Regions from separate parts of the Arthrobacter sp. NamB2 genome, predicted to be linked through region 1. Evidence: riboswitches for the same ligand, from Rfam matches in the RefSeq annotation. Region 1 holds a riboswitch; each other region holds the start of a gene.
What was found. A riboswitch is a leader RNA that binds a small molecule or an ion and turns the genes downstream of it on or off. The one in region 1 is predicted to bind cyclic di-AMP.
Positions count from the first base shown of each region.

Region 2: linked by a shared signal. The riboswitch ahead of FDK12_RS11525 (LysM peptidoglycan-binding domain-containing protein) and the one ahead of FDK12_RS03150 (C40 family peptidase) in region 1 are both predicted to bind cyclic di-AMP.
Region 3: linked by a shared signal. The riboswitch ahead of FDK12_RS06425 (M23 family metallopeptidase) and the one ahead of FDK12_RS03150 (C40 family peptidase) in region 1 are both predicted to bind cyclic di-AMP.

Region 1 covers NZ_SZWI01000001.1:686,746-696,981, reverse strand. The annotation lists gene FDK12_RS03170 (AAA family ATPase) at 1-1,102, opposite strand, end outside; gene FDK12_RS03165 (3-oxoacyl-ACP synthase III) at 1,354-2,379, shown strand; gene FDK12_RS03160 (alpha/beta fold hydrolase) at 2,373-5,009, shown strand; gene FDK12_RS03155 (NAD-dependent epimerase/dehydratase family protein) at 5,006-5,974, shown strand; gene FDK12_RS03150 (C40 family peptidase) at 6,064-6,879, opposite strand; cyclic di-AMP (ydaO/yuaA leader) riboswitch at 6,882-7,091, opposite strand; gene mutM (bifunctional DNA-formamidopyrimidine glycosylase/DNA-(apurinic or apyrimidinic site) lyase) at 7,206-8,168, opposite strand; gene rnc (ribonuclease III) at 8,169-8,939, opposite strand; gene rpmF (50S ribosomal protein L32) at 9,013-9,216, opposite strand; gene FDK12_RS03130 (YceD family protein) at 9,219-9,785, opposite strand; gene coaD (pantetheine-phosphate adenylyltransferase) at 9,970-10,236, opposite strand, start outside.
Region 2 covers NZ_SZWI01000006.1:84,063-94,298, forward strand. The annotation lists gene FDK12_RS11515 (glycoside hydrolase family 6 protein) at 1-804, shown strand, start outside; gene FDK12_RS11520 (hypothetical protein) at 866-1,102, shown strand; cyclic di-AMP (ydaO/yuaA leader) riboswitch at 1,185-1,396, shown strand; gene FDK12_RS11525 (LysM peptidoglycan-binding domain-containing protein) at 1,400-2,338, shown strand; gene acs (acetate--CoA ligase) at 2,430-4,361, opposite strand; gene FDK12_RS11535 (ABC transporter permease) at 4,352-5,230, opposite strand; gene FDK12_RS11540 (aliphatic sulfonate ABC transporter substrate-binding protein) at 5,227-6,276, opposite strand; gene FDK12_RS11545 (ABC transporter ATP-binding protein) at 6,364-7,176, opposite strand; gene FDK12_RS11550 (CoA-binding protein) at 7,424-7,840, shown strand; gene FDK12_RS11555 (DUF1206 domain-containing protein) at 7,845-8,675, opposite strand; gene FDK12_RS11560 (DUF1990 family protein) at 8,874-9,440, shown strand; gene FDK12_RS11565 (aldo/keto reductase) at 9,740-10,236, shown strand, end outside.
Region 3 covers NZ_SZWI01000002.1:570,499-580,734, forward strand. The annotation lists gene FDK12_RS06420 (siderophore-interacting protein) at 1-483, shown strand, start outside; cyclic di-AMP (ydaO/yuaA leader) riboswitch at 649-877, shown strand; gene FDK12_RS06425 (M23 family metallopeptidase) at 881-2,413, shown strand; gene FDK12_RS06430 (diacylglycerol/lipid kinase family protein) at 2,516-3,520, opposite strand; gene FDK12_RS06435 (SGNH/GDSL hydrolase family protein) at 3,603-4,385, shown strand; gene FDK12_RS06440 (MarR family winged helix-turn-helix transcriptional regulator) at 4,504-5,082, shown strand; gene FDK12_RS06445 (glucose-1-phosphate adenylyltransferase family protein) at 5,105-6,241, shown strand; gene rpmB (50S ribosomal protein L28) at 6,564-6,800, shown strand; gene rpmG (50S ribosomal protein L33) at 6,800-6,967, shown strand; gene rpsN (30S ribosomal protein S14) at 6,970-7,275, shown strand; gene FDK12_RS06465 (HU family DNA-binding protein) at 7,568-7,846, shown strand; gene FDK12_RS06470 (cytochrome c oxidase assembly protein) at 7,973-10,105, shown strand; gene FDK12_RS06475 (NHL domain-containing thioredoxin family protein) at 10,102-10,236, shown strand, end outside.

The DNA of each region.
Region 1 (10,236 bases):
CCTCCTCCGCCGCCCGGCGCCCGTCGAGTGTCACCTCGAGTGCGCGCCCGAGGGACGCGACCTCGTCCCGTAGGCCTTCGACCTCGGTCCGGACGCGAGCCGCCTGTCGGTCGAGGTGGTCGGGATCGCGCCCCTGGTCCGGCTCGGTACCGCCCTGCCCGAGCAGGTGGCCGCGGTCCTCGGCCCGCGCAGCGAGCGCGGCGAGCTTCTCGCGCGCACTGGACAGGGCGTACCACGTGTCCCTCGCGCGCTGGAGTGCCGGAACCGAGGCCGCCGCTGCCTGCTCGAGCTCGGCCTGGCGCTGCCGACCCGTACCGAGCGCCCTCTCGACCTCGTCCCGGCGCGCCTGCAGTGCGGCTTCGGCGGCAATGTCGCGTTCGAAACTCGACCGCAGCGTCACCAGCTCGTCCGCGAGCAGGCGGGAGCGGGCGTCACGGACGGTGAACTGCACCTGCTGGGCGCGCCGCGCCACCTCGGCCTGCTTCCCGAGCGGCGTCAGCTGGCGTCGAAGCTCGGCGGTGAGGTCCGAGAGCCGGGCAAGGTTCGCCTGCATGGCGTCCAGCTTGCGGACGGTCTTCTCACGGCGACGGCGGTGCTTGAGGATCCCGGCGGCCTCCTCGATGAATCCGCGACGGTCCTCCGGTGTGGCATGCAGCACCTTGTCGAGCTGTCCCTGGCCGACGATGACGTGCATCTCCCGGCCCAGCCCCGAGTCGGAGAGGAGTTCCTGGATGTCGAGCAGCCTGCAGTTCTTGCCGTTGATGGCGTACTCGGAGCCGCCCGCTCGGAAGAGCGTGCGGGAGATGGTGACCTCGGTGTATTCGATCGGGAGCGCGCCGTCCGAATTGTCGATGGTGAGCGACACCTGCGCCCGCCCGAGTGGTGCCCGTCCCGAGGTGCCGGCGAAGATGACGTCCTCCATCTTGCCGCCCCGCAGGGTCTTGGCTCCCTGCTCGCCCATCACCCAGGCCAGCGCGTCGACGACGTTGGACTTGCCGGAACCGTTGGGACCGACGACGGCGGTGACGCCGGGTTCGAAGTCGAAGGTGGTCGCCGAGGCGAAAGACTTGAACCCTCGCACGGTTAGACTCTTCAGATGCACAGTGTCAGGATCTCCAGGTGGACGGGACCTCCCCAATCTACTGGAACGCACCGACCGTGCAGGGCATGAGGCATGCAAGACGGCGAACGCCAGGATTCCCGAGTGACCGGGCTGCGCGTTAAGAAGTAGGCTTACAAAAGTTTCAGCGGTAGCACGAAGTATCAAGCAGCATCCAGAGGCGTCCAGGCCGATCCATCAGTGGGTCCTTCACGGCCACCCACCGGCGCTGACCAGTTGACGAGGCAGGGAATTTGACCGGTAACGCGACGTTTCGACATGACAACACGGCTTTGCTCGCCGTCACGAGTGTGGAGGCGCCGGTAGTCGTCAGTTCCGCAGAGTTCGACGAACGGCTGGCCCCCAGCCTGAAGAGGCTTCGCCTCTCCAAGCGCCTTCTCGAGCGCGTGGCCGGCGTGACCGAGCGACGATGGTGGTCGCCCGGATCCGACTTCGACGACGCCGCTATTGAGGCCGGCGCGAAGGCCATGGCGGAGGCCGGTATCGAGCCCGACGACGTCGGACTCCTCATCAACACGTCCGTGACCCGGCGCAACCTCGAGCCCTCAGTGGCCGTCAAGATCCACCACTCCCTGGGTCTTCCCACGTCGGCGATGAACTTCGACCTGGCGAACGCCTGCCTCGGCTTCGTGAACGGCATGACGCTCGCCGCCAACATGATCGATTCCGGGCAGATCAAATACGCCCTCATCGTTGCGGGCGAGGATGCGCAGCGTACGCAGGAGGCCACGTTCAAGCGCCTCAATCGCGAGGACTCGACGCGCGAGGACTTCCTCAGCGAGTTCGCGACGCTCACGTTGGGTTCCGGTGCTGCAGCAGCAGTCATCGGCCCGGCGGACCTCCACCCCGGCTCGCACCGCATCCTGGGCGGTGTCTCCAGGGCCGGCACCCAGCACCACGAGCTGTGCGTGGGCGGCATCGACGGCATGTACACCGATACGAAGGGCTTGCTCGACGGGGGCCTGGAACTCGTGGTCACCGCCTGGCACGAGGCCCAGGCCGACGGCTGGTCGTGGAACGCGATGGACCGCTACGTGACGCACCAGGTCTCGAACAGCTACACCAACGCCATCATCAAGGCCGTCGACCTCGAGCGTGAGAAGGTGCCCATCACCTTCCCGCACTGGGGCAACGTGGGGCCCGCATCACTGCCCATGACCCTCGCCCAGGAGTCGCAGTCCCTGGCTCCGGGAGACCGGGTGCTGTGCCTCGGCGTCGGATCAGGCCTGAACACGTCGATGATGGAGATTGCGTGGTAGCACTCCCCGGCGTCGATCCTTCGTGGTCGACGTACATCGACGTGCCCTCGACCAGCGGATCGGATGCTCCTGGTACCAGTCACCGCTGGCACTACCTCGACAACCGGCTCGGCCTCGGCGGCGACGACGACGCCAGGGGGACGCTCCTGTGCGTCCACGGGAATCCGACCTGGTCCTACCTGTGGCGCAGTTACCTGGCGGCCGGGACCGCGGCCGGATGGCGCGTCATCGCGGTGGACCAGCTCGACATGGGCTACTCCGCCCGCACCGGAGCGTTCCGGCGCCTGGCGGACCGCATCACCGACCTCGAGGACTTCGTCCGTGCCATCGGTCTCAGCGGCTCCGTGGTCACGGTGGGGCACGACTGGGGAGGCGTCGTCAGCCTCGGCTACGCGAACCGGAACCGGGAGCACTTGGCGGGCGTCATCCTGACGAACACGGCCATCCATCAGGACCCGGACCGCCCGATCCCGGCACCGCTGAGGCTCGCACTGGCGCCGGGCGTGCACGGGATGGGCACCAGGACCACCAGAGCCTTCCTGGATGTGACTCTCGCCCTCGCCCGTCCCTCTCTGGACAGGGACGTGAGGCGTGCCTTCAGGGACCCCTACCGCAGCGCCTCGGACCGGCAGGGCATCGCCAACTTCGTCTCGGACATCCCCGTCGACGATTCGCACCCCAGCTACGCCGCCCTGACCGCGACGGCCACCGGCATCCGCAGCCTCCGCGTGCCCACCCTCATGATGTGGGGCCCCCACGATCCGATCTTCTCGGACCCATACCTCGAGGACCTCGCCCGCCGGATGCCGCACGCCGACGTCCACCGTTTCGAACACGCGGGCCACCTCGTGCAGGAGGATGCCGATACCGCTTCGACTGCCATGGAGTGGCTCGCCACCCGGAGTGTCGGAGATGCAGCGGACCACACCGACCACGGATCCTCCCCCGACGAGGTCCCGTACGTTCCGCTCGGCCGCCGCATCGACGAACTGGCAGCCGGGCCCGAGGGAGCGGTGACCGCGGTCGCCGAGATGTCCTCCTCCGGCCCGCCGCGGACACTGACCTGGCGGGAACTCGCCGACGACGTCGCCGCCGTCGCCGCAGGCCTCGAAGCCCTCGGCTACGGTTCCGGCACGAGGGTGAGTCTGCTCGTTCCGCCCGGAGTGGACCTCACCGTCCTGATCTACGCGTGCCTCCGGATCGGTGCCGTCATCGTCGTCGCAGATGCCGGCCTCGGCACCCGCGGGTTGAGCCGAGCGGTTCGGGGCTCGGCACCCGACGTCGTCATCGGCATCGAGCGCGCCCTCGGTGCCGCCCGAGCCTTCGGTTGGCCGGGGCGCCGCATCAGCGCCACTCCGCTCTCGGCGGCCAGACGGAGGGTGCTGCGTGTGGACGCGTCGCTGAACGATCTCCGCGCCGCAACTGCCCTGCCGGACGTCCTGGCGGATTCGCCGGTACCGGCCGCTGACGCCGATGCGGCAATCCTCTTCACCTCCGGCTCCACCGGACCGGCGAAGGGCGTCGTCTACACGCACCGCCGGCTCGCAGCGATGCGCGACGCCGTCGAGTCCACCCTCGGTCTGGGCCCGGGCACCGCACTTGTTGCAGGTTTCGCGCCGTTCGCCCTGCTCGGTCCTGCCCTCGGTGCGACGTCGGTGACCCCCGACATGGATGTCACTGCGCCGCGGACCCTGACGGCCCAGGCTCTCGCCGATGCGGCGGGCGCCATCGGCGCTAGCGTCGTGTTCGCCTCTCCTGCCGCCCTCCGGAATGTCCTGGCCAGCTCGGGCGACCTGAGCGCGAAGGGCAGGGAGGCCCTGCACAGGATCTCCCTGCTGCTCTCGGCAGGCGCGCCCATCCCCGTTCCCCTTCTCGAGGCCGTGCAGGGCCTCGTCCCGGCGGCGGCACTGCACACGCCCTACGGGATGACGGAATCGCTTCTCGTCGCCGACATCGACCTCGACGGCATCAGGGCCGCCGCGCGCGCTGCAGCGGCAGGGGTCGACGGAGCAGGCAACGGCGTGTGTGTCGGGCATCCCGTCCACCGTGCTCGCGTCGCGGTGAGCCCGCTCGACACAACTGGCGCGGCAACGGGCGACGTGACGGCAGCACCCGGAGTGACGGGCGAGATACTCGTCGACGCACCGCACGTGAAGGACCGCTACTTCCGGCTGTGGAAGACCCAGCAGGACTCGGCGCGCACGCGCCCGTGGCATCGCACCGGAGACGTCGGACACTTCGACGCCGATGGCCGACTGTGGGTCGAGGGCAGGCTCGGCCACGTCATCACGGCGGCTTCCGGCGTCGTGACGCCCGTCGGGCTCGAGCAGGCACTGGAGCTGCTCGAGGGAGTCCGCCTCGCTGCGGCCGTCGGCGTCGGGCCCGGCGGCACGCAGGCCGTCGTCGCCGTCGTCGAGGCGACGGCAGCGGTGCGGCGTCCACAGCTCGCTGACGCCCAGCTCGCGGCCGAGGCCCGCTCGTCCGCCCGCGAACGTGGTGTCGAACTCGCCGCGGTCATCGCTGTTCCCGCGCTTCCCGTGGACATCCGTCACAACGCCAAGATCGATCGCGCCCGGGTCGCCCAATGGAGCAGCAGATTCCTCTCCGGTACGCGGGCCGGATCGCTGTGACCGTCCTCGTCACCGGGGCCAGCGGCATGCTCGGGCGGGCCGTCGCCGAGCAACTCGTGGCCGACGGCGACGACGTCCGATGCTTCCAGCGCCGGCCGTCCGGCGTCGCCGGTGCCCACGACATCCTCGGCTCGATCGAGGACCAGTCCGCCGTCGGTACGGCGGTCCGGGGCTGCAGCGCTGTGGTCCACCTGGCGGCAAAGGTCTCCTTCACCGGGGCAGCGTCCGGCTTCGACCGCACCAATGTCGAGGGGACGAGGCTCCTGGTCGACGCGGCGCAGCAGGCGGGCGTGACCGACGTCGTGTACATCTCCTCACCGTCAGTGGCGCACACGGGGACGTCCCTCGTCGGCGCTTCGGCGGGACCGGCCGATCCCATCCGAGCACGCGGCGACTACGCGAGGACCAAGGCCACTGCGGAGCTGCTGGCCCTCAGCCGCTCCTCGAGCCGGTTCAGGGTCGCGGCCCTGCGTCCTCACATCGTGTGGGGACCGGGCGACACACAGCTGGTGGAACGCGTGGTCGACCGTGCGAGGCACGGGCGCCTGCCGTTGCTCGGCGGTGGCACCGCCCTGATCGACACCACCTACGTCGACAACGCCGCGTCCGCCATCGTCGCCTGCCTGCGCCGGATCGACGCGACGCAGGGGCAGTCGCTCGTCGTGACCAACGGCGAACCGCGCCCCATCGCAGAGCTGCTGCAGGGGATATGCGTCGCCGGCGGCGTCGAGCCGCCCCGATGGTCGGTTCCGGGAGGGCTTGCTCGGGGCGCCGGAGCCGTGATCGAGCGGACCTGGCTCCGCATGGGACGCGCGGACGAGCCTCCCATGACCCGGTTCCTCGCCGAGCAGCTCTCCACGGCCCACTGGTTCGACCAGCGGCGGACACGCGCTCTGCTCGACTGGCAGCCGACCGTCAGTATCGACGAGGGCTTCCACCGCCTCGCTGCGCACTACCGGCGCTGAATCGCCCTTTCACGCAAGAAGCGCGCACACACGCGAAAGGACGGGATGCAATGCATCCCGTCCTTTCGCTGTGTCGTCGCCGAGGGCGATTAGCGGGTGTAGTACCCGTCGACCGCCATGACGTTGACGGAGTGGATCTGCGTGCCCTGCGAAGGGTTCAGCGCACTGATCATCTGACCGTTACCGAGGTAGATACCGACGTGGCCGCCGCCGTTCTGGCTCACGAGGTCACCCGGCTGCGGGTTGCTGGTGGGCCTCAGGGAGGCGAACTGCGACCACGTGGTGCGGGGCAGGTTGATGCCGTGCTGGGCGTAGACCCACTGCACGAAGCCCGAGCAGTCCCAGGCACCGTAGGAGGTACCGCCGTAGACGTATCCCGAACCTTCGCCCTGCAGCGCAGTCGCGACGATACCGCTGACGGGTCCCCTCGACGCTGCGGACTGCGTGCTGAGGCCCGTGGAGTTTCCTGCAGTTGCGGGAGCAACGACGGCTGCCGACTGCACCGAGTACTGCTGCGGAGCAGCGGAACCACCGAGTGAGATGGACTGGCCGGGGTAGATGATGGAGCTGTACCCAAGCCCGTTGGCCGTGAACAGCGCTTCGAGGCTCAGGCCGTGGGCCGCTGCGATGCTTCCCAGCGTGTCGCCCGCCTGCACCGTGTAGCTGGCCGTCGCAGTCGTGCTGACCGCTGCCTGCTGGGTACTCACGGATTCGAGGCTGACCTCGCCTGCTGCGGCATTCGCCGGGAGCGCTGCGCCGAACATGATGCCCGAAGCGACGGCGACGACGCCGGCGGGCTTGCCTGCGACGGACGCGGTTGCCGTGACGGCACGCGACGCCGTGACGAGGGGGTTGACGCGCGTGGGGACTGCCCGGTGGCGCGCGATATGGCTCTTCTTGGACATGCTGTTGCCTTTCCCAATGCCTGCGAAGTTAGCTGTCGGGTTCGGATGGGACATCCGGACGCCTTGCCTGCAGACCACCGCCCCAAAGCTGGTCTACGCGCGTCTTTACCCCTAGGACTCGTGGAACGAGCCCGCTATCGGTTCCCCCGCCCCTGTCGAACGTGGTGTGCGAACGGTCCATCCTCATCGACAGGGTTAGGCAGAGTGAGGGTGGGCGCCCTTCCGTTGTGGAACGAGCGCGCCCTCAACGGTACGCGCCGTCCGAGCTATTGTCACGTTTGGGTTACGAGGCGCTGATCACTCGGGCGGCAATGGTGCGCCGTCGCCTACATCCTGGCGTTGCGCGGCCTGGGCTGGCAGAACGGGCACAGGAACGAGGAACGGTTCATGAAGGACTCCCTACGCATGGCCGTCTGCCTGCCCTCGTCCAGGCACCGGCGGCAGTAATGCCCCGCGCGCCCATAGGCTTCGAGCTCACGCGCGAAGTATCCCGACGCTCCGTTGACGTTCACGTACAGCGAGTCGAAACTGGTGCCACCCGCGTCGAGGGCACGCTCCATGACAGCCGTCACGGCATCGATGATCCTGACGGTGTCGGGTCGGCGCATCGTGTCGGTGGGACGGGCATAGTGCATCTTCGCGAGCCAGAGCGCCTCGTCCGCGTAGATGTTGCCGATCCCCGAGATGAGGCCCTGGTCGAGGAGGGCGCGCTTGAGTCCCGTCCGGCGCTCCCGCAACCGCCGGTGGAAGCTCTCGACGGAGAACGCGGGATCGAGCGGATCCCTCGCGATGTGCGCAGCCTGGCGCGGTATCAGCGCCAGGTTCTCCACTCCGAGTCCACCGGGTTGTCCATCGGCGGTCGGTTCGAGGTCGGTGACGAACATGCCGCCGAAGATCCGCTGATCGACGAACCGCAGCTCGGTCGGCAGCCGTCCACCCTCCTCGTCGAAGGCGGCGGAGAGCCTGAGGCGGACCTTGAGGTGCTTCTCCGTCGGGGCGTCCGGTTCTTCGATGAGCAGTTGTCCGCTCATGCCGAGATGGGACATCAGCGCGTCCCGCGGCTGGGGGTGCGGCCGGGTCGGGTCCTCGAGCGTCATCCAGAGGAATTTCCCCCGGCGCACCACGTCGCGAATGCGGGCGCCCGTCAGGTTGCCCACGAAATCCTCGGCGCCGAGGACGTGCCTCCGCAGGGACCGGGGATCGAGCACGTCCACCGCCTCGATGCTGCGGCCCGCGGCCCAACGGACCAGTCCGCGTCGGACCACCTCGACCTCGGGCAGCTCGGGCACTCAGGCCCTGTCTGCCTGCTGGGCTCCGGCTCCGGCCGGCTCGCCGTCCGCCTGCTGGGCCCCGGCCGGATCACCGCCGACCGGAGTCGCCGGACGGTCCGAGAGGAGCTTCCAGGACTCTGCGGCCGCCGCCTGCTCGGCCTCTTTCTTCGAATGGCCGCATCCGGATCCGTACTCGACGCCGCCGATCACCAGGCGCGCCGTGAAGGTGCGCGCGTGGTCGGGGCCTGTTCCCTCTACCTGGTAGTCGATTGGGCCCAGGCGCCGACCGGCGGCCGTCTCCTGGATCCGGGTCTTCCAATCGGTGCCCTCACCAAGGATCGCGGAGTCGCGCAGCAAGGGCGCGATCAGCCGCATGACCATGGCGCGTGCAGTCTCGATGCCGTGGCTCAGATAGGCGGCACCGATGACCGCTTCCATGGTGTCCGCAAGGATGGACGCCTTGTCCCGTCCGTTGGTGAGCTTCTCCCCCTGGCCCAGCAGCACGTGGCTGCCGAGGTCGAGGCCGCGCGCCACGCCTGCGAGTGCCTTCGTGCTGACCACCGCGGATCTCCGCTTGGCGAGCTCACCCTCGGACAGGCCGGGGTTGTCCCTGTACAGGGCATCGGTGACCGCAAGACCCAGCACGGAATCGCCCAGGAACTCGAGGCGTTCGTTCGTGGGTATGCCGCCCTTCTCGTAGGCGTAGGACCGGTGCGTCAGGGCAAGACGAAGCGTCTCGGTGTCGATATCGACACCGAGACGCTTCGTGAGTTCTGCTGTATTTTTCACAACCGCATCAGCTGATCCAGCATCGGACGGAAGCCCGCTCAGGCAGGAAGCCCGAGCGGGTCACGGTCCGTTGTCAGACGTCGGCTACCTTGCGGCCCTTGTACTCAAGGAACAGCGGGGTACCGGCTGAATCGGTAACAACCTTGGCCTGGTGGGCGAGGCTGTAGGTGACGCGACCGTTCTCGAGGGTCTTGACCAGCTTGGGGGCGGTTGCCTTCCACTGGGACCGGCGTGCACGGGTATTCGCGCGGGACATCTTCCGCTTCGGGACAGCCACGGCTAACTCTCTTCTCTCTCGTCTGACTCTGACTTTGGTGCCGCGTCGTTCTCTGCGGCGGTGCCCGCCAACCCTGCGAGGGCTGACCAGCGAGGGTCCAAAACTTCGTGGTGGTGGTCCGGATCGTCATTGAGCTGGGCTCCACATTCGGAGCACAGGCCCTTGCAATCCTCCCGGCACACCGGCTGGAAAGGCAGCGATGTGACCACCGCGTCCCGCAGCACGGGCTCCAGATCGACCGAATCGTTCTCCACCCTGTGCTGTTCTTCTTCCTCTTCCACCGACAGCGACTCGGAGTCGCTGTAGAAGAAGAGCTCCTGGAGGTCCACCTCGCGGTCGAACCGCAGTGGCTCCAGGCAACGGCCGCACTCGCCGGTTACCTCGACGTTCGCCGTTCCCGACACCAGGATTCCCTCGTGCACCGATTCGAACCGCAGGTCGAGCTCCATCTCGGAACCCTCCTGCACGCCGATCAGCGCGACTCCGAAGTCCTTGGGCGCCGGTACATGTTCTTCGATTGTCCGCATGCTTCCCGGACTGCGTCCGAGATCCTTGACACTGAAAGTCAAAGGCGAACTGAGATCGCTTTTAATGGTGACTCCTGTAGAACATATGACCGACGTACCATCCTAGCCTGATGAGGCGGGCAGTCCCAAAACGCGCCGCTCGAGGGCCATAGCACCTGGCGTGCCCGGTCCGCCGGTGGGTGCGCGGCAGGGCTGCCCTCCGGACGGGCCCCCGGCGGACGCCGGGTTACGGCACGAGTCGACGTAGGACGGCGTCCGGCACGAAGGGACCCACGTCGCCACCGAGCGACGAGACTTCCTTGATCAGGGTGGACGAGACGTGGGCGAGCTGCGGCGCGGTCGGCAGGAAGACCGTCTCCACGTCGCCCAGGTGACGGTTCATGGTGGCCATGGGCATCTCGTAGTCGAAGTCCAGGCCCGACCTCAACCCCTTGATGAGCGCCGTCGCGCCCTGTTCCCTGCAGAAGTCGGCCAGCAGCCCCGATCCCAACGG
Region 2 (10,236 bases), on a different contig from region 1:
CTCGAGCCGGACGGCCTGGGCATCATCCCGTGGAACAAGAGCCTCGACGGCGCATCCGAGTGGTGCCAGCCGGCGGAGGCGAATCCGCAGACGGCGGCAGCGGAGCGTTACGAGATGCTCAACTATGCGGTGGATCAGCTCAAGGCCCTGCCCAATACCACGGTGTATCTGGACGGGACGCACAGCGCGTGGCTGGGCACCGGGGAGATCTCGAGCCGGCTCGTGAGGGCCGGCGTGCAGAAGGCCGACGGCTTCTTCCTCAACGTCTCCAACTACGAGCTCACAGAGCGGCAGCTGAAGTTCGGCAGCTGGGTATCGAAGTGCATCTACTACGCCACCGAGATCAATCCGGGCGCCTACGGCTCCTGTGGCAGCCAGTACCACCCGGCGTCACCCGCCGACTTCTCCACGTGGGGGCTGACGGACGCCTGGTACGCGCAGAACGTCGACGCAGCCCCGAACGCGCCGTCGAACGATGACCTCGCACACTTCGTCATCGACACGAGCCGCAACGGAAAGGGTCCCTGGGTTCCGACGGCGGCATACCCGGACCCCCAGGTCTGGTGCAACCCGCCGAGCCGCGGGCTGGGCTACCTGCCCACGTCAGATACCGGCAATCCCCTGGCCGATGCCTTCCTGTGGATCAAGGTGCCGGGTGAGTCCGACGGCGAGTGCAGCCGCGGGCTGACGGACAACGGGGGAGTGGATCCCGAGTGGGGCCGCGTGGATCCCGCCGCCGGAGCCTGGTTCCCAGAGCAGGCACTCGACCTCATCAGGAACGCCAGCGCGCCGGTTCGACCGTAGTACAACGCGCGTGCGCGGCCCGGTTCGGCCGCGCACGCGCCCCTGCGCCTAGGGTGGAGCAATGGAGAGCTGGAAGTCGGCGCAGCGTGTTCAGGAGCGGAGGCTCTGGAGCACCCTGTCCGCGGTCGGTGCGGTACTGACATTGACCCTCGTCAGCAGCATCCTTCTCGTGGCAACCAGCGGGGGCTCGCACGTGACCGGTTGGTTCTACTTCCAGCAAGCCGCGCTGCTCGCACTCAGTGTGGCTGGCACTGTCGCCGCACTCCGGCGCTGGCACGCGACCCGCGTGCGTGGGTAGGGTAAGCGCCGTTACACAAATGTGACAAACCGGACGAGCGCTGGCTATCGTCGTCGGGTGCCTCCGTCCATGGGAGGCGCTCCTGGTCGGATTGCCGAGCCCTGCCGCCGACCGGGGTCGTTCGCAATCACGAAGGCGGGGACGGGGGAACCACAGTTCCATCGGGCGCGCAGGTTCACCTGCCGACGTCCTTGGGGTTAAGCCGCAGCACCATCGCCCACGAGGCGGGGGCGCGGCCGGGTGACTCCCATCCGAACCCGACAGCTCACCCCGTAGGCATGGGAGAGGTATAGATCCATGTCACGAAACACCCCGGCACGCCACCGTGCTGCCACCGACGGCAATCTCGCTCTGCAGAGCCTGTCCCGCGCAGTGAAGGGCCGCGCCACCGCCGTCGGCCGTCCCGTCGCCATCGTTGCCGTCACGTCGGGCCTCGCGCTCACCGCCGTCGGCACGGCACACGCGGGTTCCACCACGGAACAGGGCACGACGTCGGCATCGGCAGCAGTCGCTGCCCCTGTTGTTCCCGCCCCTGCTGTTCCCACCGCAGTCGCTCCCGCCGCCGCGGCTGTCGCAGCGGCCGGTGGAACGCACACCGTCGTCCCGGGCGACACCCTGGGAGGCATCTCCGCCAGCTACGGCGTGGACCTGGTGGCCGTTCTTTCGGTCAACAGCCTCTCCGTGGCGTCGATCATCTTCCCCGGCGACAGCATCACCATCCCCGCCGGCGATGCAGTCCAGGCCCCCACCCAGTCCGTGACGATTGCTGCGGTCCCAACCGCCGCCGTCGCTCCCGCTGCCGAGATCGCTCCGGCGCAGCAGGCTGCAGCCGTTGCCGCGGCGCCTGCCGTGTCCACCGCCGCCGGGTCCGGAATGTACCTCGCCTCGGCTGACGTCACCCCGGTGGCCTCGACCAGCGGTGTCGCAGGGACCCTCGTGGCATCCGCGCAGTCGCAGCTCGCGGCCGGTGCCGTCCAGGACTGCACCGTGCTCGTCGAGAAGGCGCTGCGCGCCGCCGGTATCTCCGTCGGAGACCTCGGCCCCTCGCAGTTCTTCCAGTTCGGCGCAACGGTGGCCACCCCCGCTCCTGGCGACATCGTCATCACGGGCGGCCACGTAGCCATCTACGTCGGCGGTGGCCAGGTCATCAGCAGTGGCATGAACGGGTCGAACCTCACCCTGCAGCACCCCCTCTCGGACCTTCCGGGAGCGTCCTTCGTTCGCGTAGCGGGCTAGCGCCGGAACGAACCACACGCCGGAAGTGGCAGGTGCCTGGACGGGGCGCCTGCCGCTTCCTTCGTTAAAGGCCTGCGTAAAACGGTGGTACCTACGGCCGTCCGGCCAAGACGTCCTGGATGCCGGGGATGCAGCCCTCGTTCTGCAACGACGTCGTGTCGCCGAGCGCGGTGCCCTCGTACAGTTGCGTCAGCAGGCGCCGCATGATCTTGCCGGAGCGCGTCTTGGGTACATCGGGAACGACGACGACCGCGGCGGGGCGGGCGATCGGCCCGATGGCCTGCGCAACGTGTGCGCGAAGAGTCGTCGCGACGTCCGCCGTCGGATCGGCACCGGCAGCGAGCACCACGAACGCCGCGATGGCGTGGCCTGTCAGCGGATCCGAGATCGGGCAGGCGCCGGCTTCGGTCACCAGCGGGTGCTCGACCAGCGCCGATTCGATCTCGATGGTGGACAGGCGGTGCCCCGAGACGTTGATGACGTCGTCGACGCGCCCCAGGATCCAGGTGTCGCCGTCGTCGTCGTAGCGCGCCCCGTCGCCCGCGAGGAACCAGCCCTGCGCGGCGAACTTCCGCCAGTAGGAGTCGAGATAGCGCTGCGGGTTGCCCCACACGGTCCGGGCCATGGCGGGTCCGTGGCGATCCACGACGATCAGCCCCTGGACGCCCTGGGGAACGCGTCGGCCCTCCTCGTCCACGATGCGGGTGCTGACGCCCGGTAGCGCCCGGGCGGCACAGCCCGGCTTGAAGACGGTGTCCGTCGGGCCTGGGGAGAGCACGGTGGCTCCCGTCTCGGACTGCCACCACGTATCGACGACGGGAACCTCGTCGCGGCCGAGGTTCTTCCGGAACCACCGCCACGCTTCGGGGTTCACGGCCTCGCCCACCGTCCCGAGCACGCGGATGCTCGAGAGGTCGTACTCCGACGGGACGCCGTCGGGGAACCAGCCCATGAGCGAGCGGACCAGCGTGGGAGCCGTGTAGTAGCTCGTGACGCCGTAGCGTTCGATGATCTCGAAGTGGCGGCCGGGGTGCGGAGTGTTCGGGGTGCCCTCGAAGATGACCTGGGTCGCGCCGTTCGACAGTGGACCGTAGAGCTCGTAGGTGTGCGCAGTGACCCAGGCGAGGTCCGCGGTGCACCAGTGGACGTCGCTCCCGCGCAGCGCGGGGTCCGGATGGCTGAAGAGGTGCTCAAAGCTCCACGACGCCTGCGTCAGGTAGCCGCCGGAGGTGTGGACGAGCCCTTTGGGCTTACCCGTCGTCCCCGAGGTGTACATGATGAACAGGGGTGTCTCGGCGTCGAACGCCTCCGGCTCGTGGTGGGAGGAGGCGGAGTCAACGACGTCGTGCCACCAGACGTCACGACCGTCGGTCCAGCTGACCTCCGAATCGGTGCGACGCACGACGAGCACGTGCTCGATGCTGTTGTCGCCCGACACCGCGGCGTCCGCATTGTCCTTGACCGGAACGGCGACGCCGCGCCGGAACTGCCCATCGGTGGTGACGAGCAGCTTGGCTCCGGTGTCCTCGACCCGGAACCGGAGAGCCTCCGCCGAGAACCCGCCGAAGACCAGGGAGTGCACCGCCCCGATCCGGGCGCAGGCGAGGGTGACCACCACGGTCTCCACGAGGACCGGCAGGTAGATGACCACGCGGTCGCCCTTGCCGATGCCGAGTGCGAGCAGCGCGTTGGCTGCCCTGGAGACCTCGTCCTGCAGGTCCGCGTAGGTCACGGTGCGGCGGTCGCCGGGCTCGCCCTCGAAGTGCAGGGCCACCCGGTCCCCGTTCCCCGCTGCCACGTGCCGGTCCACGCAGTTCGCAGCCACATTCAGCGTGCCACCCGCGAACCACTCGATGACCGGAACGCGCAGCGAACCGTCGTCCTGGGGCGTCGCCTTCTCGAACGTGTGGAGGGTGTGCCACCGCGTGCTCCAGTCGAGCCTGCCGGCCTGCTCCTCCCAGAACGCGAGCCGGTCTGCCTCGTCCTGCAGCGCGGCCGCGCCCGTCGTCGTGCCTATGCCCATCGACGCACAGCCCAACGCTCCGCGATGCCCAGGAGTGCATCCGTGGTCTTGCCGATGACGGCCAGCAGGATGATCGCGAGGATGATGCGGTCCACGCGACCGTTCTGCTGGGAATCGATGAGCAGGAAGCCGAGCCCCATCGACGAGGCGATGAGCTCGGCCGCGACGAGGAACAGCCAGGACTGCGCGAGGGCGAGCCGGAGCCCGGAGAACAGCGCCGGCACGACGGCGGGCAACTGCACCGTGGTCAGCAGGCGGACGCCGTTGAGCCCGAAGGCGCGCGCGGCCTCGACGAGGTTGCGGTCGACGTGCCGCAGGCCGAGGTACAGCGTCGTGAAGACCGGGAAGAAGGCGCCGATGGTGATCAGGGTTACCTTCGAGTCCTCATTGATGCCGATCCAGAGAACCAGCAGCGGAACCCAGGCGAGGGATGGAACGGCCCGCAGTGCGCTGACCGTCGGGGTCAGCAGGATGTCCGCGATGCGGGACAGACCCAGCAGGGCGCCGGCCACCACACCGAGGAGGGAGCCGATGAGGAATCCGAGGAGGACGCGCTGGGTCGAGATCAGGACGTGGGTGGCGAGTTGCCCGCGCTCGATGAGGTCGACGGCCGCGGCAAACACCGACACGGGGGAGGGCAGCTGCGACGGCCGGAAGAACCCCGAGGCGGTGCTGAGGTGCCAGGCGAGCAGGATCAGGGCCGGGACGATCAGTCCGAGCAGGAGGACGCTCGCGCGCTTGCCCGCCCGGCCCCCCACGGGACCGCGTTCCCGCGTAGCGCCGTCGCCTGTCACCGGCGAGCCGGTCGCGGCGAGGCCCTGCGTGCTGGAAGGAACCGCGCTGCGCCCGGTCAGGTGGTCCGCACTCATGAGCCGGCGCCGATCGAGGCCGGGTCGGCCTTCTCGACGAGGGAGGCGTCCAGCAGGGTGTCCAGGGCTTCGTCGATCTGTACCTGGCTCTGCACGTCCCCGGTCTCGACGAAGACGGGGCCGATCTTCTCGAGCACGCTGCGCTGGGCGTCACCCGGAGCGGGATCGACGTCGAGGTTGGTGCGGTCGATGATCACCGCGGTGGCGACGGCGGCATCGATTCCCGCCACCTCGGCGAGGATGGCTGCCGTCTCCTCCGGGTTCTCCTTGGCCCACTCCCGAGCCTTCTCGTACGCGTTCACGACCGTCTGGGCGACGTCGGGCTTCCCGGCGAGGAAGTCCTCCGTCGCGTTGAGGAAGCCGTAGGTGTTGAAGTCGATGTCCCGGAAGAACAGCTGGGCGCCGTCCTGCTCGGCAGCCGCCATGATCGGATCGAGACCGGACCAGGCATCGACGGCGCCGCTCGCCAGCGCGGCGCGGCCGTCCGCGTGCTGCAGGTTCTCGATCGTGACCTCCGACTGCGCGACGCCTGCGGATTCGAGCGCCTGCAGCAGGAAGAAGTACGGGTCCGTTCCGCGGGTCGCCGCCACGGACTTGCCGCGCAGGTCCTCGACGCTCGTGATCCCCGACTCGGGGAGGGTCACGAGGGCGGCCCATTCGGGCTGCGAGTAGATGTCGATGGCCTTGATGGGCGAGCCGTTCGAGCGGGCGAGCAGCGCGGCGGAACCGGCGGTCGAACCGACATCGATCGCACCCGCCCGCAGCGCTTCGTTGGCCTTGTTGGAGCCGGCCGACTGCACCCAGTTGACGGTGATTCCCTGGTCCGCGAGCTCCTCCTCCAGCCAGCCCTGCTCCTTGATGATGAGGCTCAGCGGGTTGTAGGTGGCGAAGTCGATATTGAGCGTTCCGCCCTGCGTGACGGCCTCCGATCCACCATCCGCCGCGGGCTGCGTGTCGGCGGCATTCTCACCCGCGAGGCAGCCGCTGAGGCTGAACGAGAGGGCAGTGGCGAGTGCGAGCGTGGGCAGGAAGGCGCGGCGATTCATGATGGTCCTTTGGTGGAGGGTGCGGCAGGGAAAAGGCAGGGTGGCGCAGGCCGAACGACGACGGCGCGCGCGGATCGAGGAGCCGGGCTAGTGCCCGGTGACGCCGAGGCGGGACAACAGGGAGCTGCGCAGCATCGCGAGGTCCGCGGCATTGCGGGACCGCGGGCGGGCGCCTGGAACAGGAACGAGTTCCGCGACCGTGGAGCCGGGATCATCGTCGTCGCGACGCCCGAGGACGAGGATGCGGTCGGCTAGCTGCAGCGCTTCATCGACGTCGTGCGTCACGAGCAGCACCGTCGTGGGCTGCGCGCGGTGGATGTCGAGGAGGAGGTCCTGCATCTTGATGCGCGTGAGGGCATCGAGCGCGCCGAACGGTTCATCGAGCAGCAGCACGCCGGGATTCCGGGCGAGAGCGCGGGCGAGCGAGGTGCGCTGCGCCATGCCGCCGGACACCTCACGCGGCCGATGCTTCGCGAACGCGTCGAGGCCCACCAGCTTGAGCAGCTCGACGACCTTCGCCTTGCCGGCGCTCGCACTGGAGGACTTCGGCAACCCGATCGCCACGTTGGCCTGCAGCGTGTGCCACGGCAACAGTCGTGGCTCCTGGAAGGCGACGGCACAGCGCTCATCGATGCCCCTGACGGGCGTTCCGTCGATCAGCACCTCGCCGCTGTCCGGTACGTCCAGCCCCGCGGCGGCGCGCAGCAGGGTGGACTTGCCGCATCCGCTGGTGCCGAGGATGGCGAGGATCTCGCCAGGCTTCACGTCGACGGTCACGTCCCTGAGGACGACGCGGCGATCGGTCGAGGACCCGAAGCTGCGCCCGAGGCCGGAAAAGCGCACGCCGAGGGCCTGCTTGTGGTGGGGCTGGGTACTGCCGGGTGCCAGGACTGCGGTCATGATCTCTCCATCGGTCCTGGCGGTAGCACCCTACGGAGCGAGCCTTGTCCACCGGATGCGGTGGTTCCCGTGGCTCGGGCCTCGATATCGCCCGGCATCAGGGGGATGCGGGCAACCAGGGTTGCTGCGGCTTCATCGATCCAGGTCTCTCGGCCGCTCGGGATGGTCACCTCAATGAAACGCCCGGGCTCCCGCAGGAGCAAAATGGACCGTGTAACAAACGCTGTAACAAAACCCGGGAGGCTCGGTGGCACACCAGAACGATCCGCAGGTCGTCAGGAGGCTCCTGACGGAGCACGGCCGCTGGGCGGTCGTCGGCCTGTCCAACAATCCGCGCCGCGCTGCCGTCGGCGTCTCACGCTTCCTCCTGGACCGCCTGGGGATGGATGTCGTTCCGGTGAGCCTCAAGGGCGACGACGTCCACGGGCAGAAGGGCTACACGAGGCTCGCCGATATCCCCGGCAGGATCGACGTCGTCGACTGCTTCGTGAATTCGTCGCGTGTGGGCGCGGTGGTGGATCAGGCGATCGCGGTGGGTGCACGCTCGGTGTGGCTCCAGCTGGGCGTGATCGACGAGGATGCCGCGCGTCGAGCCGCGGAGGCCGGGCTCGACGTCGTCATGGATACGTGCCCTGTCATGGAGGCGCCGGCGCTCGGGCTCTAGCCGGTCACATGCGCTGGTACTTCGAGCGCACCACCATGAACACGCCGTATGCCATGAGTCCGAGAGCCACCGCGCCGAGCAGCCACACTCCGAAGGGCTGGTCGCGCAGTGCCTTGAGGGCGCCGTCGAGCCCGGTGGACTGTTCCGGGTTGTTCGTGACGGAAGCGACCACGACGAGGACTCCCAGGACCCCGAGGGCGAATCCCTTGGCGATGTACCCCACGGTGCCCAGCATCATGACGGCGCTGCCGAGCGCACCGGCCGGGAGGTGCGAGATCTTCTCGCGGAAGCGCCGGGTGGCGCCGCTGACGATGAAGTAGCCTCCGACGACGAGGATCCCCACGCCGATGGCGATGAGGAGGACCTTGCCCGCTGGGCTGCCCATGAGGGACGCGCTCAACGAACTCGTACTGCTGCTGCTGTCGCTCGAACCACCGAGTGCGAACCGTCCGAACGTCACGCCGATGGCGGCGTAGACGACGGCCTGGCCGCCGCTCTTCAGGCGGGCGGTCAGCTTGTCCTTGCCCCTGAGGCCCCGCGATCCGAAGAAGACGTCGCCGAGGTTGAACAGGGCGAGGGCGACGCACCCGATGAAACAGAACCACAGCAGGAAGGTCCCGCCGGGACTCGCTGCGAGCTGACCGATCGCTCCGCTCTGGTCGGCGCTTCCGGAGCCGCCGTTCGCCAGTCCGAGCGCTATGAGCCCGATGAGGAAGTGCAGGATGCCGGCGGCGACGTAGCCCGCACGCGCCACCAGTTCGAACTGCTTGGAGTTGACCGCTTCCTCTGCGGCGTCGGACGCCCCTTCAGCGGCACCCTTACCCGATGTGCCCATCCCTCGTGCCATGATGCTCCCGCTTCCCTGTCGGATCGGCGGGTCGGACACCCCAGGTGCGTCCGTGCCGGTCTGGACCTCCATCCTGCCACTGCCCGGCCTTCGGCGCCCCTCCCGTTCCAGTAGGTTGGGTCGAGGATCACCACCCGCGGCCGATGGTGGGCGTCCTTGGAGTGCAGGTCGACGGAAGAGGCACGCATGGAGCAGTTCACGTATGACGAACGGGGCGCGACCGACAGACCCTTCCCGGAGTCGTTGGAGGGAGGCTGGCCCGCCGGTTACACCGTGATGGTGGAGTCGCACGACATCGGGAGCGAGGACCCACCGGCCGCCTTTCTCGCCCTCGCGGAAGGGATTCTCGCATGGGGGCTTCACCGGCGGGCAGGCCTCTCGATGACGTCCGACGCCGAGCGCGCGGCACCGGGGGTCAAAGTCGTCTCCGGGTTCGGCGTCGGCCCCGCCAGGATCAAGGCGCCGTGCCGGGTGATCTGGTCGAGGGCGCCGCGGCTCGACGGTGCGGGCCGGGCCGTCCCCGGCCAGCGCAGTGGCTTCGGCTACGGGACACTGCCCGGCCACCCCGTGCGCGGTGAGGAGGGTTTCTATGCCGAGCTGACCGCTGACAACCGCGTGCGGTTCATCTGCTCCGCCTACAGCGTGCCCGCAAACGTTGTGTACCGGCTCGCCGCACCCGTGACCAGGCTGACGCAGGGGTACGTGCTGTCGCGCTACGTGAAGGCTGCGCGGGAACTGGCGGGGGAGGTCTGACCGGCTACCGACGGCCGGGCTCCGTCCCGGGGCTCGCACGCCACCGGTCGGATGTCTCCGCCCGCCCGTCCTCGCCCACCTGTCCTGACGTGGCCCTTGCCCCGGGCCCCGGGCAGGCGCGCCGTGGAGTCGTTCTGGGACTGCCCCGACACTGGTGCAGCCGAGAACGTCGTGGTCTCCCACCCGGCCCCGGCGCTGGTTGTCCGCGAATCCACAGGACCGGCACCGGGGCAGGACGAACGGCAGACGGCGGGGCCCGACCGATGATCGGGCGTCCGGGGGAGCGAAGGGAAAGCACCATGCAGACACGCACACTGGCCAACGGCCTGGCACTCACCGAACTGGGTCTGGGCACCGCGCAGTTCGGCAATCTCTACCGAGAGACCACCGACGCCGAGGCGGAGGGTGCCTTCGAGGCGGCATGGCAGGCCGGGATCCGCTCTTTCGACACCGCGCCCCACTACGGACTGGGCTTGTCGGAACGGCGCCTCGGGGCGTTGCTCCGCACGAAGGACCGCGACGACTTCGTCCTCTCGACGAAAGCAGGGCGCCTGCTCGTGCCCAACCCCGGCGGCGAGGGCCAGCGCGACACCGACAGCGGTTATGACGTCCCTGCCACCCTGCGGCGCCAGTGGGATTTCAGCGCCGACGGGATCAAGCGCTCGATCGACGAGAGCCTCGAACGCCTGGGGCTCGATCGCATCGACATCGTCTACCTCCACGACCCCGACGACCACGGCGGTCCGGCCATGGAGGAGGCGCTCCCGGCACTGCTCCGCCTCCGGGAGGCGGGCGT
Region 3 (10,236 bases), on a different contig from region 1:
ATCAGCGCGATCCTCGAGGCGCTCCCCGAGGACATGAGCGGGCAGGCGTTCCTCGAGGTCCCGGACGAGCGGGACATCCAGAGCATCGAGACCCGGTCCTCGGTCGCCATCACCTGGCTTCCGCGCAGGGGTCTCCCGCACGGTGAGCTGCTGGAGACAGCGGTTCGCGACGCCGTGCGCGTACCCGGCTGGGTGTCCCTCGCCGGCTCCGCCGACGCCGTCAGTGGCGGTACCGAACCCGAGTACGTCGATGTCGACAGAACCATCCTCTGGGAGACCCCGCAACTGCTCGAGACTGCGATCGTGAGGTCGACGGTCAATCCCGAGCGCCCGTCGGGCACCCAACCGTTCTACGCCTGGATCGCGGGGGAGGCAGCGGTGGTGCGGGGACTGCGCCGCTATCTGGTGCGCGATGTGGGCGTCGACCGGAAACAGGTTGCGTTCATGGGGTACTGGCGCAAAGGGCGCGCCGAGTTGTCCTGATGCCGCCGATCGGTTCCCGAGGCGCAGGTTCTCCGGGGGAATTGCGCAGGTTCCCGTGAGCGGAAAGCAGTATTGCACGAAAGATCCACAGGATGGATAACGGAATTGTAACTGCGCGTTCCGTGCCCTAAGGTTTGAGCAGTCGAAGCACGTTCTATTGTGATCCAGGTCCGCACGCCTAACCCTGTCAGCGGACCGCATGAACAACCTGTGACAGGGGTGGAGGATCCACATTCCGGCGGTGCGAGCCGCCTTGGGGTGAAGCCCTCTACGCATTGCTAATCAGCACGGCCCCACCTGCGGTTCCACCGCGTCCGGGGCTGCGCCGAGGGGGCCGAGTCAACTCTTGCTCGAATCCGACAGCTAACTTCGCCGGCGTCCTGAGAGAGGTATGCAGTTGACCCAGACGGTTACGTCCGGGCGCCGTCGCGCGTCCGACGATCGGGCGCACCACCAGTCGGTTCCGCACAGCTTTGCCCCCGCCCTCCCGAGCCGCCGGTCGCTCCGCGTCGGGACGTACGAGGCCCGACCTGCCGTCAGGACCCCCGCGGCCCGCGTGGCCCCCGCCGACACGCGCGCCACGATCGTGACCCATGCTGCGCCCGGCATCGAAGCCGCGCCCGCTTCCGTTGCTGCCCACGTTGCCGTTGCTGAGCCCGTTGCCGTTGCTGCGCCTGCTCCCGTCGCGGCCGTTACCGCCCGCGTGGCCGTTCCAGGCCTCCCGACGGCTCCTGCTCGCGCGCCCATGGCTGCCTCCTCCGCCGGTGGCGCGGCCCCCACCCGCGCCGGTCGACGGGCCGCGACTCCGGCTGGTCCTCCTGCGGCATCCGCCGTCGAAGCCTCGAGCCGGGTTGCAGCACCACGACCGCCCGTGTCGGTTCCGCCCGTCACCGTGCGTGCCCTTCCGGTGCCCGCCCCCTCCGAGCGCCTGCTCAGCCGCCGGGAGATCCGTGAACAGGAGAGGGCCGCGCGCGAGGCAGCCGAAGCCGTGCTCCTGCACTCCGAGAGCCTGGCGTCCGAACGGGTCGAGGTCGCCGTCGTAGAGCCGAGGCGCCCACCGGTCGAGGTTTCAGCCACCGAACCCACACCGGCACCACGGGCGGACGACGTCGACGGCGCTGTCCCGGCGACGCGCCGGAGCGCCCGCCAGCCCTCTGCCGCCGTGCGCCCGCACCAGGGCACACGGCGACGCGCGGCAGTCCGCCCGACGGCAGTCCGCCGCGCCGCAGCCCGCACCACGCCGCTCACACGACTGCGGGACAACGCCGCGACCGCCGGCATCGTCCTCGCTTCCGCCGGTCTGGTCATGGGTGCCGTGGCTCCCTCGACGACGGCCGCGGCCACGGGCAGCAGTGCCACGGCCGCGGAAGCGCCCAGCGTTGCACTGGCCCCGGGTGTCGCTCCTGCTGTCACTGCGCCTGCCGAGGCGTCGGTGACGTTCGGCCTGGAGAGTGCAGGCCCGGCGACCGAGGGCATCGCTCCGAGCATCGCCAGCGCGAGGGCCCTCTCGAGCTCGCTGACCCCGGCAGCGAAGGAACGCAAGGCGTTCGACGTTCCCGTGGCCAATCCCGTCGTGGCTTCGACCTTCGGATACCGGGTCAACCCCATGGGTGGCTACGGCTCGGAACTCCATACCGGCCTGGACTACGCCAGCGCGTGCGGTACGCCCGTCATGGCAGCCGATGCGGGAACCGTCATCGACTCCGGCTGGCATGCCTACGGAGGAGGCCAGCGCATCGTCGTCGATCACGGCGACGGCATGAAGACCACCTACAACCACATGAGCGTGCTCGAGGTACCGGCCGGTACCCAGGTGCACCGTGGCGAGGTCCTCGGCGCGGTCGGCAGCACCGGGAACTCCACCGGTTGCCACCTGCACTTCGAGGTCATGGTGAACGACGAAAAGGTCGATCCGCAGCCCTGGCTCTAGCCCGGGCGAACCCGGCATCGCGCTGCACCCGACGGTGAGCACGCGGCCATGGCGGACGCCGGTACCGCGCAGGAGCGATCCGAGAAGGCGCCCCGGCGCCTGTCAGGGCAACGGTTCGCTGACGACGGCGGGATCCTTGTACCCGAGGGGCATCCTCAACCGGAGTGACTCGGGCTTCATCTCGAACGCCATGTGGGTCGCCTTGCCCAGCGGGTCGCCGTCGAGTTGAACCTCCAGCGGTTCGTGCAGGGTGACCTCGGCGGTACGGCACTGGAAGTACTCGAGCGACGGGTCCTTGCCCTTGCCCTTCCCCCGCGCGACGAGCTTGCCGGCGACGGCCAGCCAGCCCAGCCTGCCCTTCGGGGCGACCGTCATGAGGTCCATCAGGCCGTCGTCGATCTTCGCACCGGGGAAGATCTCCAGACCGCCCATGATCTTTCCGCAGTTGCCACCCATGACGCTGCGCAGGCGGCGGACGAAGGGCTTTCCGCCGTCGACCGAGATGGTGGTCCGCGCAGGCCTGCCCGGCAGGTTCCGGATGCCCGCGTCCACGTAGGCGAGCCAGCCCACCTTGTCCTTCAGGTCGTCGCGCGTATCGGACATGATGGCGGCGTCGTAGCCGATGCCCGCCATGACGAGGAAGACGTGGGCGTCCTGTGCCCGGTCCACCGTCACGTGCACGACGTCGATGGTGCGTTCCGTCCCCCTGAACGCAGCCTCGACGGCGGCGTCCGGATCATCGACGGCGATGTCGAGGTTGCGGGCGAGCAGGTTTCCTGTCCCGAGCGGCACGATGGCCATCATGGTGCCGGTCTCCGCGAGCTCCTCGGCAACACACCTCACCGTACCGTCTCCGCCGGCCGCGATCACGAGATCGACGCCGGCGTCCAACGCCTGGCGTGCCTGGCCGTGCCCGGGGTCGTCCTCCGTGGTCTCGATGACCAGGGGTTCCTCCCAGCCGTCCTCCGCCGAGACGCGCCTGACAGCACCCTCGACATCGCCGGTGGTGGCCTTGATGGGGTTGATGATGAGCGCGGCGCGGCGACTGCCCGATCCGGCGTCGGCGGCCGTGGCGGGCGTTGCTTCGGGTGGTGCGTCGGTAGGCATGATGTCCTTCGTCCGGGTGTCAACGGGGGCCTCTGCCGAGCTTATCGCTGCGGGTGGCCGCCCTAGGGGTAATCTTTCGGACGTGACATTCACCCAGCGATACGTGGCACTCGGCGACTCCTTCACCGAAGGGGTGGGCGACTGGGACCCGGCATCGCCCAACGGTGTCCGCGGTTGGGCCGACCGCGTGGCCGAGCAGCTCATCCTCGCCGATCCGTCCTGGGGCTACGCCAACCTGGCGATCCGCGGCCGGAAGATGCGCCAGATCCTCGACGAGCAGGTCGACGCCGCCCTGCTGCTGGAGCCGACGCTCGTCACGATCTATGCCGGCGCCAACGACATCCTCCGCCCGCGCATCGACATCGACCGCCTGATGGGGCACTACGACGAAGGCGTCGGCAGGCTCCGCGAGGCGGGCGTCGACGTCGTGCTGTTCACGGGGTTCGACGCGTCGGGGTCGGCCGTGTTCGGCAAGACCCGGGGCCGCACGGCGGTCTACAACGAGTGGGTGCGCGAGATCGCCGACACGAGGGCCGCCACCGTCGTCGACTACTGGCGCCTGCGCGAGTTCCAGGACTGGGGCTACTGGGATGTGGACCGGATGCACATGTCGGCGGCCGGTCACACGCTCATGGCCGCGCGGGTCCTCGAGGCCATGCAGGCATCGCACCGCATCGACCTGCCGGAACTCGGGGAGCGACCTGCCCTGAGACGCATGGAGCAACTGCGGGCCGACGCGCAGTGGGCGCGGGAGTACCTGACGCCGTGGGTCGGCAGGCGGCTGCGCGGTGTCTCGTCGGGCGATACCCTGACGCCGAAGTATCCGACGCCGACCCATCCGCGCCGGGTCACGACCAGCGCCTGAGGCTCCGGGCGAACGGGTAGCAGCCCGCCCTCACCACGATCTTCGGGACGTGCGCAAGCACGGGGCGCACAGCCTGGACCCCCGTCGGCGCAGGGAACCGATGTGCCAGAATGAGCGGATGGCGGCGCACTGGCTCACACCCGAGGAGCGGCGCGCGTGGCTGGCCCTCTATGCGCTGTCGTCACTCCTCCCGGCGAGCCTCGACGCCCATCTCTTCCGCGAGGCGCGCATCACCCTGTTCGACTACCACGTGCTGGCCATGCTCTCCGAGGCCGAGGATGCCCGCCTGCCCATGAGCGAACTGGCCGCGCGTTCGGCGGCATCCCTCTCACGCCTGAGTCACGTGGTCAAGAAGCTCGAGGTCCGCGGGTGGGTGGCCCGCGTACCCTCGTCGTCCGACGGGCGCGTGACCACCGCATCGCTCACGCCGGCCGGGCTCGAGATGCTGACGGAGCTGGCGGTGTCCCATGTCGCCCAGGTCCGCTCCACCGTCTTCGACGCGCTCGACGAACAGGACGTGACAGACCTCGATCGGGTCGGCCGGAAGATCCTGCGCGGCATGGACAGCGCCCACTGGATCCTCGCCGACGGCGAGGCGGCGGTGGAGGCCGACATCACGGGCGGGGCGCCGGCGCGGGGATCCGGTGCCGCCCTCGACGCCCCTGGTGCCGACCAGGCACCCGAGACCGGCGCATAGGCCCGGCAGGACAGGAGGGCGCATGACCCAGACACACTCCCGGCCACACTCGCGGCACGAGCCCCGGATCCTCGCCATCGTCCTGGCGGGAGGGTCGGGCGGACGCCTCGGGGCGCTGACCAATCACCGGGCCAAGCCGGCCATGCCGCTGGGCGGCAGCTTCCGGCTGATCGACGTCCCCCTGTCCAACCTGCACCACAGCGGGATCTCCGACGTCTGGATCATGGAGCAGTACCAGCCCAAGACCATCAACGACCACCTCCGCAACGGCCGGCCCTGGGACCTCGACCGCACGCGCGGCGGACTGCTGGTGCTGCCCCCCTTCAGCGGCCACGAGGGCGAGGGCTTCGCCGAGGGCAACGCGGACGGGCTCCTCCGCCAGGCATCCTTCATCCGGGACTTCGCGCCGGACCTCGTGCTGGTGCTGAGTTCGGACCACCTGTACCGGCTCGACTATCGCGACGTCGTCGACACGCACGTCAGGACCGGCGCCGCCCTCACGATGGTCACGGTCGACTTCGACGGCGACGCGTCCAACCACGGCGTGGCGGACGTCGACGACGACGGGCGCGTCACCGGGTTCGCCTACAAGCCGGAGAACCCGCGAACCACCATCGTCGCCGCCGAGGTCTTCCTCTATACCGCCGCAAGCCTGCTCGACGCCCTCGAACGGTTGCAGGACGACCACGGCGGCCTCGGTGACTACGGCCACCACCTGGTTCCCCACCTCGTGGAGCAGGGCTCCGTGGTCGAGCACCGGCTCGAAGGGTACTGGCGTGATCTCGGCACCCCGGCCAACTACCTCCGCGCCCACCTCGACCTGCTCGACGGCAAGGGCCTGGAGCTCGCGGACCCGGCGTGGCCGATCCTCACCGAGCCTCCGCAGCTGGCCCCTGCGTTCATCGGCGATGGGTCCGTCATCGGCAATGCGCTGATCGCACCCGGCGCCGTGGTGCACGGCACGGTCCGCAGGAGCGTCATCGGATCCGGCGCAACGGTCGAGGCGGGGGCCGTCGTCGAGGACTCCGTCCTGCTGGACCGCGTGCGGGTCGCGGACGGCGGCTCCGTCAGGTACGCCGTCGTCGATTCGGGCGCCGTCGTGTCCGGAGCCCGCGAGGGTACGGGACCCGACGATCCCCTGATCGTCCCCAGGGACTGACGGACGCGCGACCGGCCGGTTTTGGTCAAGCAAGATACAGCCGGTAGTATGGTAAGGCGTTTGGCTGCGGCTGATGCTGCCCCGTCGTCAGGACGGGACGGAATTTGCCCAGCTACCCGTGACTACCTAGAATTTAAGGCTGTGTCGACCGCAAGGCCGTACCCAGCCTAATCTTCACCGTCTTCCCCGCGGCGAGGCGCTTCGGCAGGTTCTCACCCTGCCAGGTCAACCTCCGGAAAGCTGCAGTAATAACGGTGTCATTACTGGTGGCGGGACGCTCAACAAGTGATTCCGTCACGTTCATCTAATCTGGAGGAGAGTTATGGCAGCCCACTGCCAAGTGACCGGAGCCGAGCCCGGCTTTGGACACAGCATTTCGCACTCGCACCGCCGCAACAAGCGCCGGTTCGACCCCAACATTCAGAAGAAGCGCTACTACGTGCCTTCCCTGCGCCGCAACGTGACACTGCAGGTCTCCGCCCGTGGCATCAAGACGATTGATGTCCGTGGCATCGACGCTGTCGTGGCGTCCATCCTCGCGAGAGGAGTGAAGCTCTAATGGCAAAGGACAAAGACGTACGTCCGATCATCAAGCTGAAGTCCACCGCTGGTACGGGCTACACCTACGTGACACGCAAGAACCGTCGTAACGATCCGGACCGCATGGTCCTGATGAAGTACGACCCCAAGATCCGCAAGCACGTCGAATTCCGAGAGGAGCGCTAACCATGGCCAAGAAGTCAAAGATTGCTCGCAACGAGCAGCGCAAGGTCATCGTCGAGCGCTACGCAGCCAAGCGCCTCGAGCTGAAGAAGACTCTCGTCGACGAGAACGCCACCGATGAAGCACGCGAAGCAGCACGCCTCGGCCTGCAGAAGCTTCCCCGCAACGCTTCGCCGGTGCGCCTGCGCAACCGCGACCAGATCGACGGACGCCCGCGCGGAACGATCCAGAAGTTCGGGATCTCACGCATCCGGTTCCGTGACATGGCCCACCGCGGCGAACTGCCCGGCGTAACCAAGTCGAGCTGGTAACACCCTTCGGAGCGTCACGCTCCAGCAGCATCGTCCACCGCCCCTGGCGGTGACCGGAGAAGCCGGCAGCCCTCGGGCTGCCGGCTTCTCCGTCGTTCCGGCCCAGGCCGGCTCCGAGGGGATCCGCTCGGAGCCGATCCGGGCGGCGAACCGCCCCGAAAAGGCCGCGATTCTGCCGGAAAGCCGCGTAAACACGCGGAACAGGGCGCACTAGCTGATAGGTTTTCGGACAGAGGCTTTTCGTATACCGTGAAAAGCTCGTTCCGAAGAGTGACGTCCAGGAGGACCTAAAGTGGCTAAAAACCGTAGTGAACTTGTCGCCGAGGTAGCAGCGAAGGCTGACACCAGCCAGGCATCGGTCAACAGCGTCCTTGACGCTCTGTTCGACGTCTTTGCCGAGTCCATCGCCAAGGACGAGAAGATCACCATCCCCGGATGGCTCGCCGTCGAGCGCACCAGCCGCGCAGCGCGCACCGGCCGTAACCCCCAGACGGGTGAGACGATCCAGATCGCCGCCGGGCACAGCGTCAAGCTGACCGCAGGCTCCAAGCTGAAGGCTTCCGCCAAGTAGCTTCCAGATCCCCGGAGGGCCGCTGCCGTGACGGCAGCGGCCCTCCGTCTCGGATCGATGTCTCGCCCGAAGCAGGGACCTGTCCATGATTGGCCCTATTTCTACTCCGGGTAGAGAATGGTGTACGTGTCGACTACAGCGAAGCAACCCCGCAGCGCGCTTGCCGGCGCCGACCGGACCGGCGTCGGAAACGTCTGGCTGATCCTCGCGGGTGTCGTCGTCTTCGCGGCACTCGTCGTCGCGCTGTTCTACTCGGGCGCCGCCGCAGCTCGGCAACTCGGTGATCCGGGTGCCGTCACCCGGTGGGGGCTGCCCGTCGCGAAGGTCCTGAACAACACGGCCGCCGCCGCCACCATCGGCGCCCTCGTCTTCGCCGTGGTCATGCTGCCGCGGCATGTAGCGGGCAAGGGCCGCACCCCCAAGCCGGATGCGGCCGAGCACCCCGCCTTCTCCCGAGTATTGCTGCTCGCCGCCGTCTCCGCCGTCGCCTGGACGCTGGGCGCGCTCGGCGTCATGGTCTTCACCTACTCGGACGCGGCGGGCCTGCCGCTGAGCACCGACCCCGCCTACACCCAGGGGCTGGCGGCGTTCCTCACCGACTTCTCGACGGGACGTGCCTGGCTGGTGACGTCCATCGTCTCGGCCGTGCTCGCCACGATCCTCTTCGGTGTCCGGTCGCAGACGGGCCTCGCTCTCACGATGGTGCTCGCGCTCCTGAATCTCCTACCGATGGCGCTGATCGGGCATTCCGCCAGCGGTGACGACCACAACGCAGCGGTCAACTCCATCGCACTGCACCTCGTCGGCGTGTGTCTCTGGGTGGGCGGCATCATCTCCCTCGCCGTCGTCGGCGGCACTCTCGGCAATCAGACGCTGCCGGTACTCAAGCGCTTCTCGGCCCTGGCGGGGTTCGCCTTTTTCCTCGTCGTGGCCTCCGGCGTGGTGAACGCGAGCCTCCGCATCACCGACCTGGCTCAGCTGAGCTCGCAGTGGGGGCTGCTCGTCACCTTCAAGACCATCGCCACGCTCCTGCTCGGCGGCGTCGGCTGGATGCACCGGCAGTGGATCATCCCGCAATTGGAGGCAACCAACGGCACGGCGGCCTCCAAGCACTCCGCACGTCGCGTGCTCTGGCAGCTCATCGCCGTAGAACTGGTCATCATGGCTGCCGTCTCCGGCGTGGCCGGCGCCCTCGGTCGCACTGCGCCGCCCCGGGCCGAGGAGTTGCCCACCGAGGCCGATCCCGCCCGCATCCTCACCGGATACGACCTCCCGCCCGAACCCACCGCCGCCCGGTGGCTCACGGAATGGCGCCCCGACTGGCTGTGGATCACCGTCGCCGTGACTCTCGGCGTCGCGTACGTCCTCGGGGTGATGAAGCTCCGCCGCCGTGGCGATGCGTGGTCGCTCCTGCGGCTCGCCAGCTGGGTCGTCGGCCTGGTGCTGCTGACCTACTTCACGTCCGGAGCGCCGGCGATCTACGGGATGGTGCTCTTCAGCGCGCACATGATCGACCACATGGCGCTGACCATGGTGGTGCCGCTGTTCCTCATCCTCGGCGCACCCGTCACGCTGGCCCTCAAGGCCCTTGCCGCGCGACGTGACGGCAGCCGCGGCCTGCGCGAGTGGATCCTCGTCATCGTGCACTCGTGGCCCTCACGCATCATCACGCATCCGCTGTTCGCGGCGGGCAACTTCGTGGCGTCGATCATCGTGTTCTACTACTCGCCGCTGTTCGGATTCGCCCTGCGCGAGCACGTCGGCCACGAGCTGATGATCACGCACTTCCTCATCACGGGCTACATCTTCGTGCTCTCGATGATCGGTTCCGACCCCGTGCCGCTGCGCGCTCCGTACCCCCTGCGCATCCTGCTGCTCTTCGCGACCATGGCCTTCCACGCCTTCTTCGGCGTCACCCTCATGGGGTCGACGTCGTTGCTGGAAGCGTCCTGGTTCGGGAACATGGGCCGCGAGTGGGGCGTTTCGGCCCTGGCCGACCAGCAGGTGGGCGGCGCCGTCACATGGGGAGTCGGTGAGCTGCCGACGTTGCTGCTGGCCATCGGAGTCGCAATCATGTGGTCCCGATCGGACGCCCGCGAGACCAAGCGCAAGGACCGGGCAGCCGACAGGAATAATGACGCCGACCTCACGGCTTACAACAGCATGTTCGCCGACCTCGCCGCGCGCGACGCCGGACCCCGCCGTTCCGGGCAGCAGCCCACGGCGCGGGTGACCACCACCGCAGGAGACGATGAATGACCGAGACCACCACGCGCACCGGATACCGCGTGCGCGGCTCAGCGCTGACCGGCCGTAACTGGCTCAACACCGGCGGGAGGCAGCTGCAGCTCGAGGACCTCCGCGGGAAGATCGTGATCCTCGACTTCTGG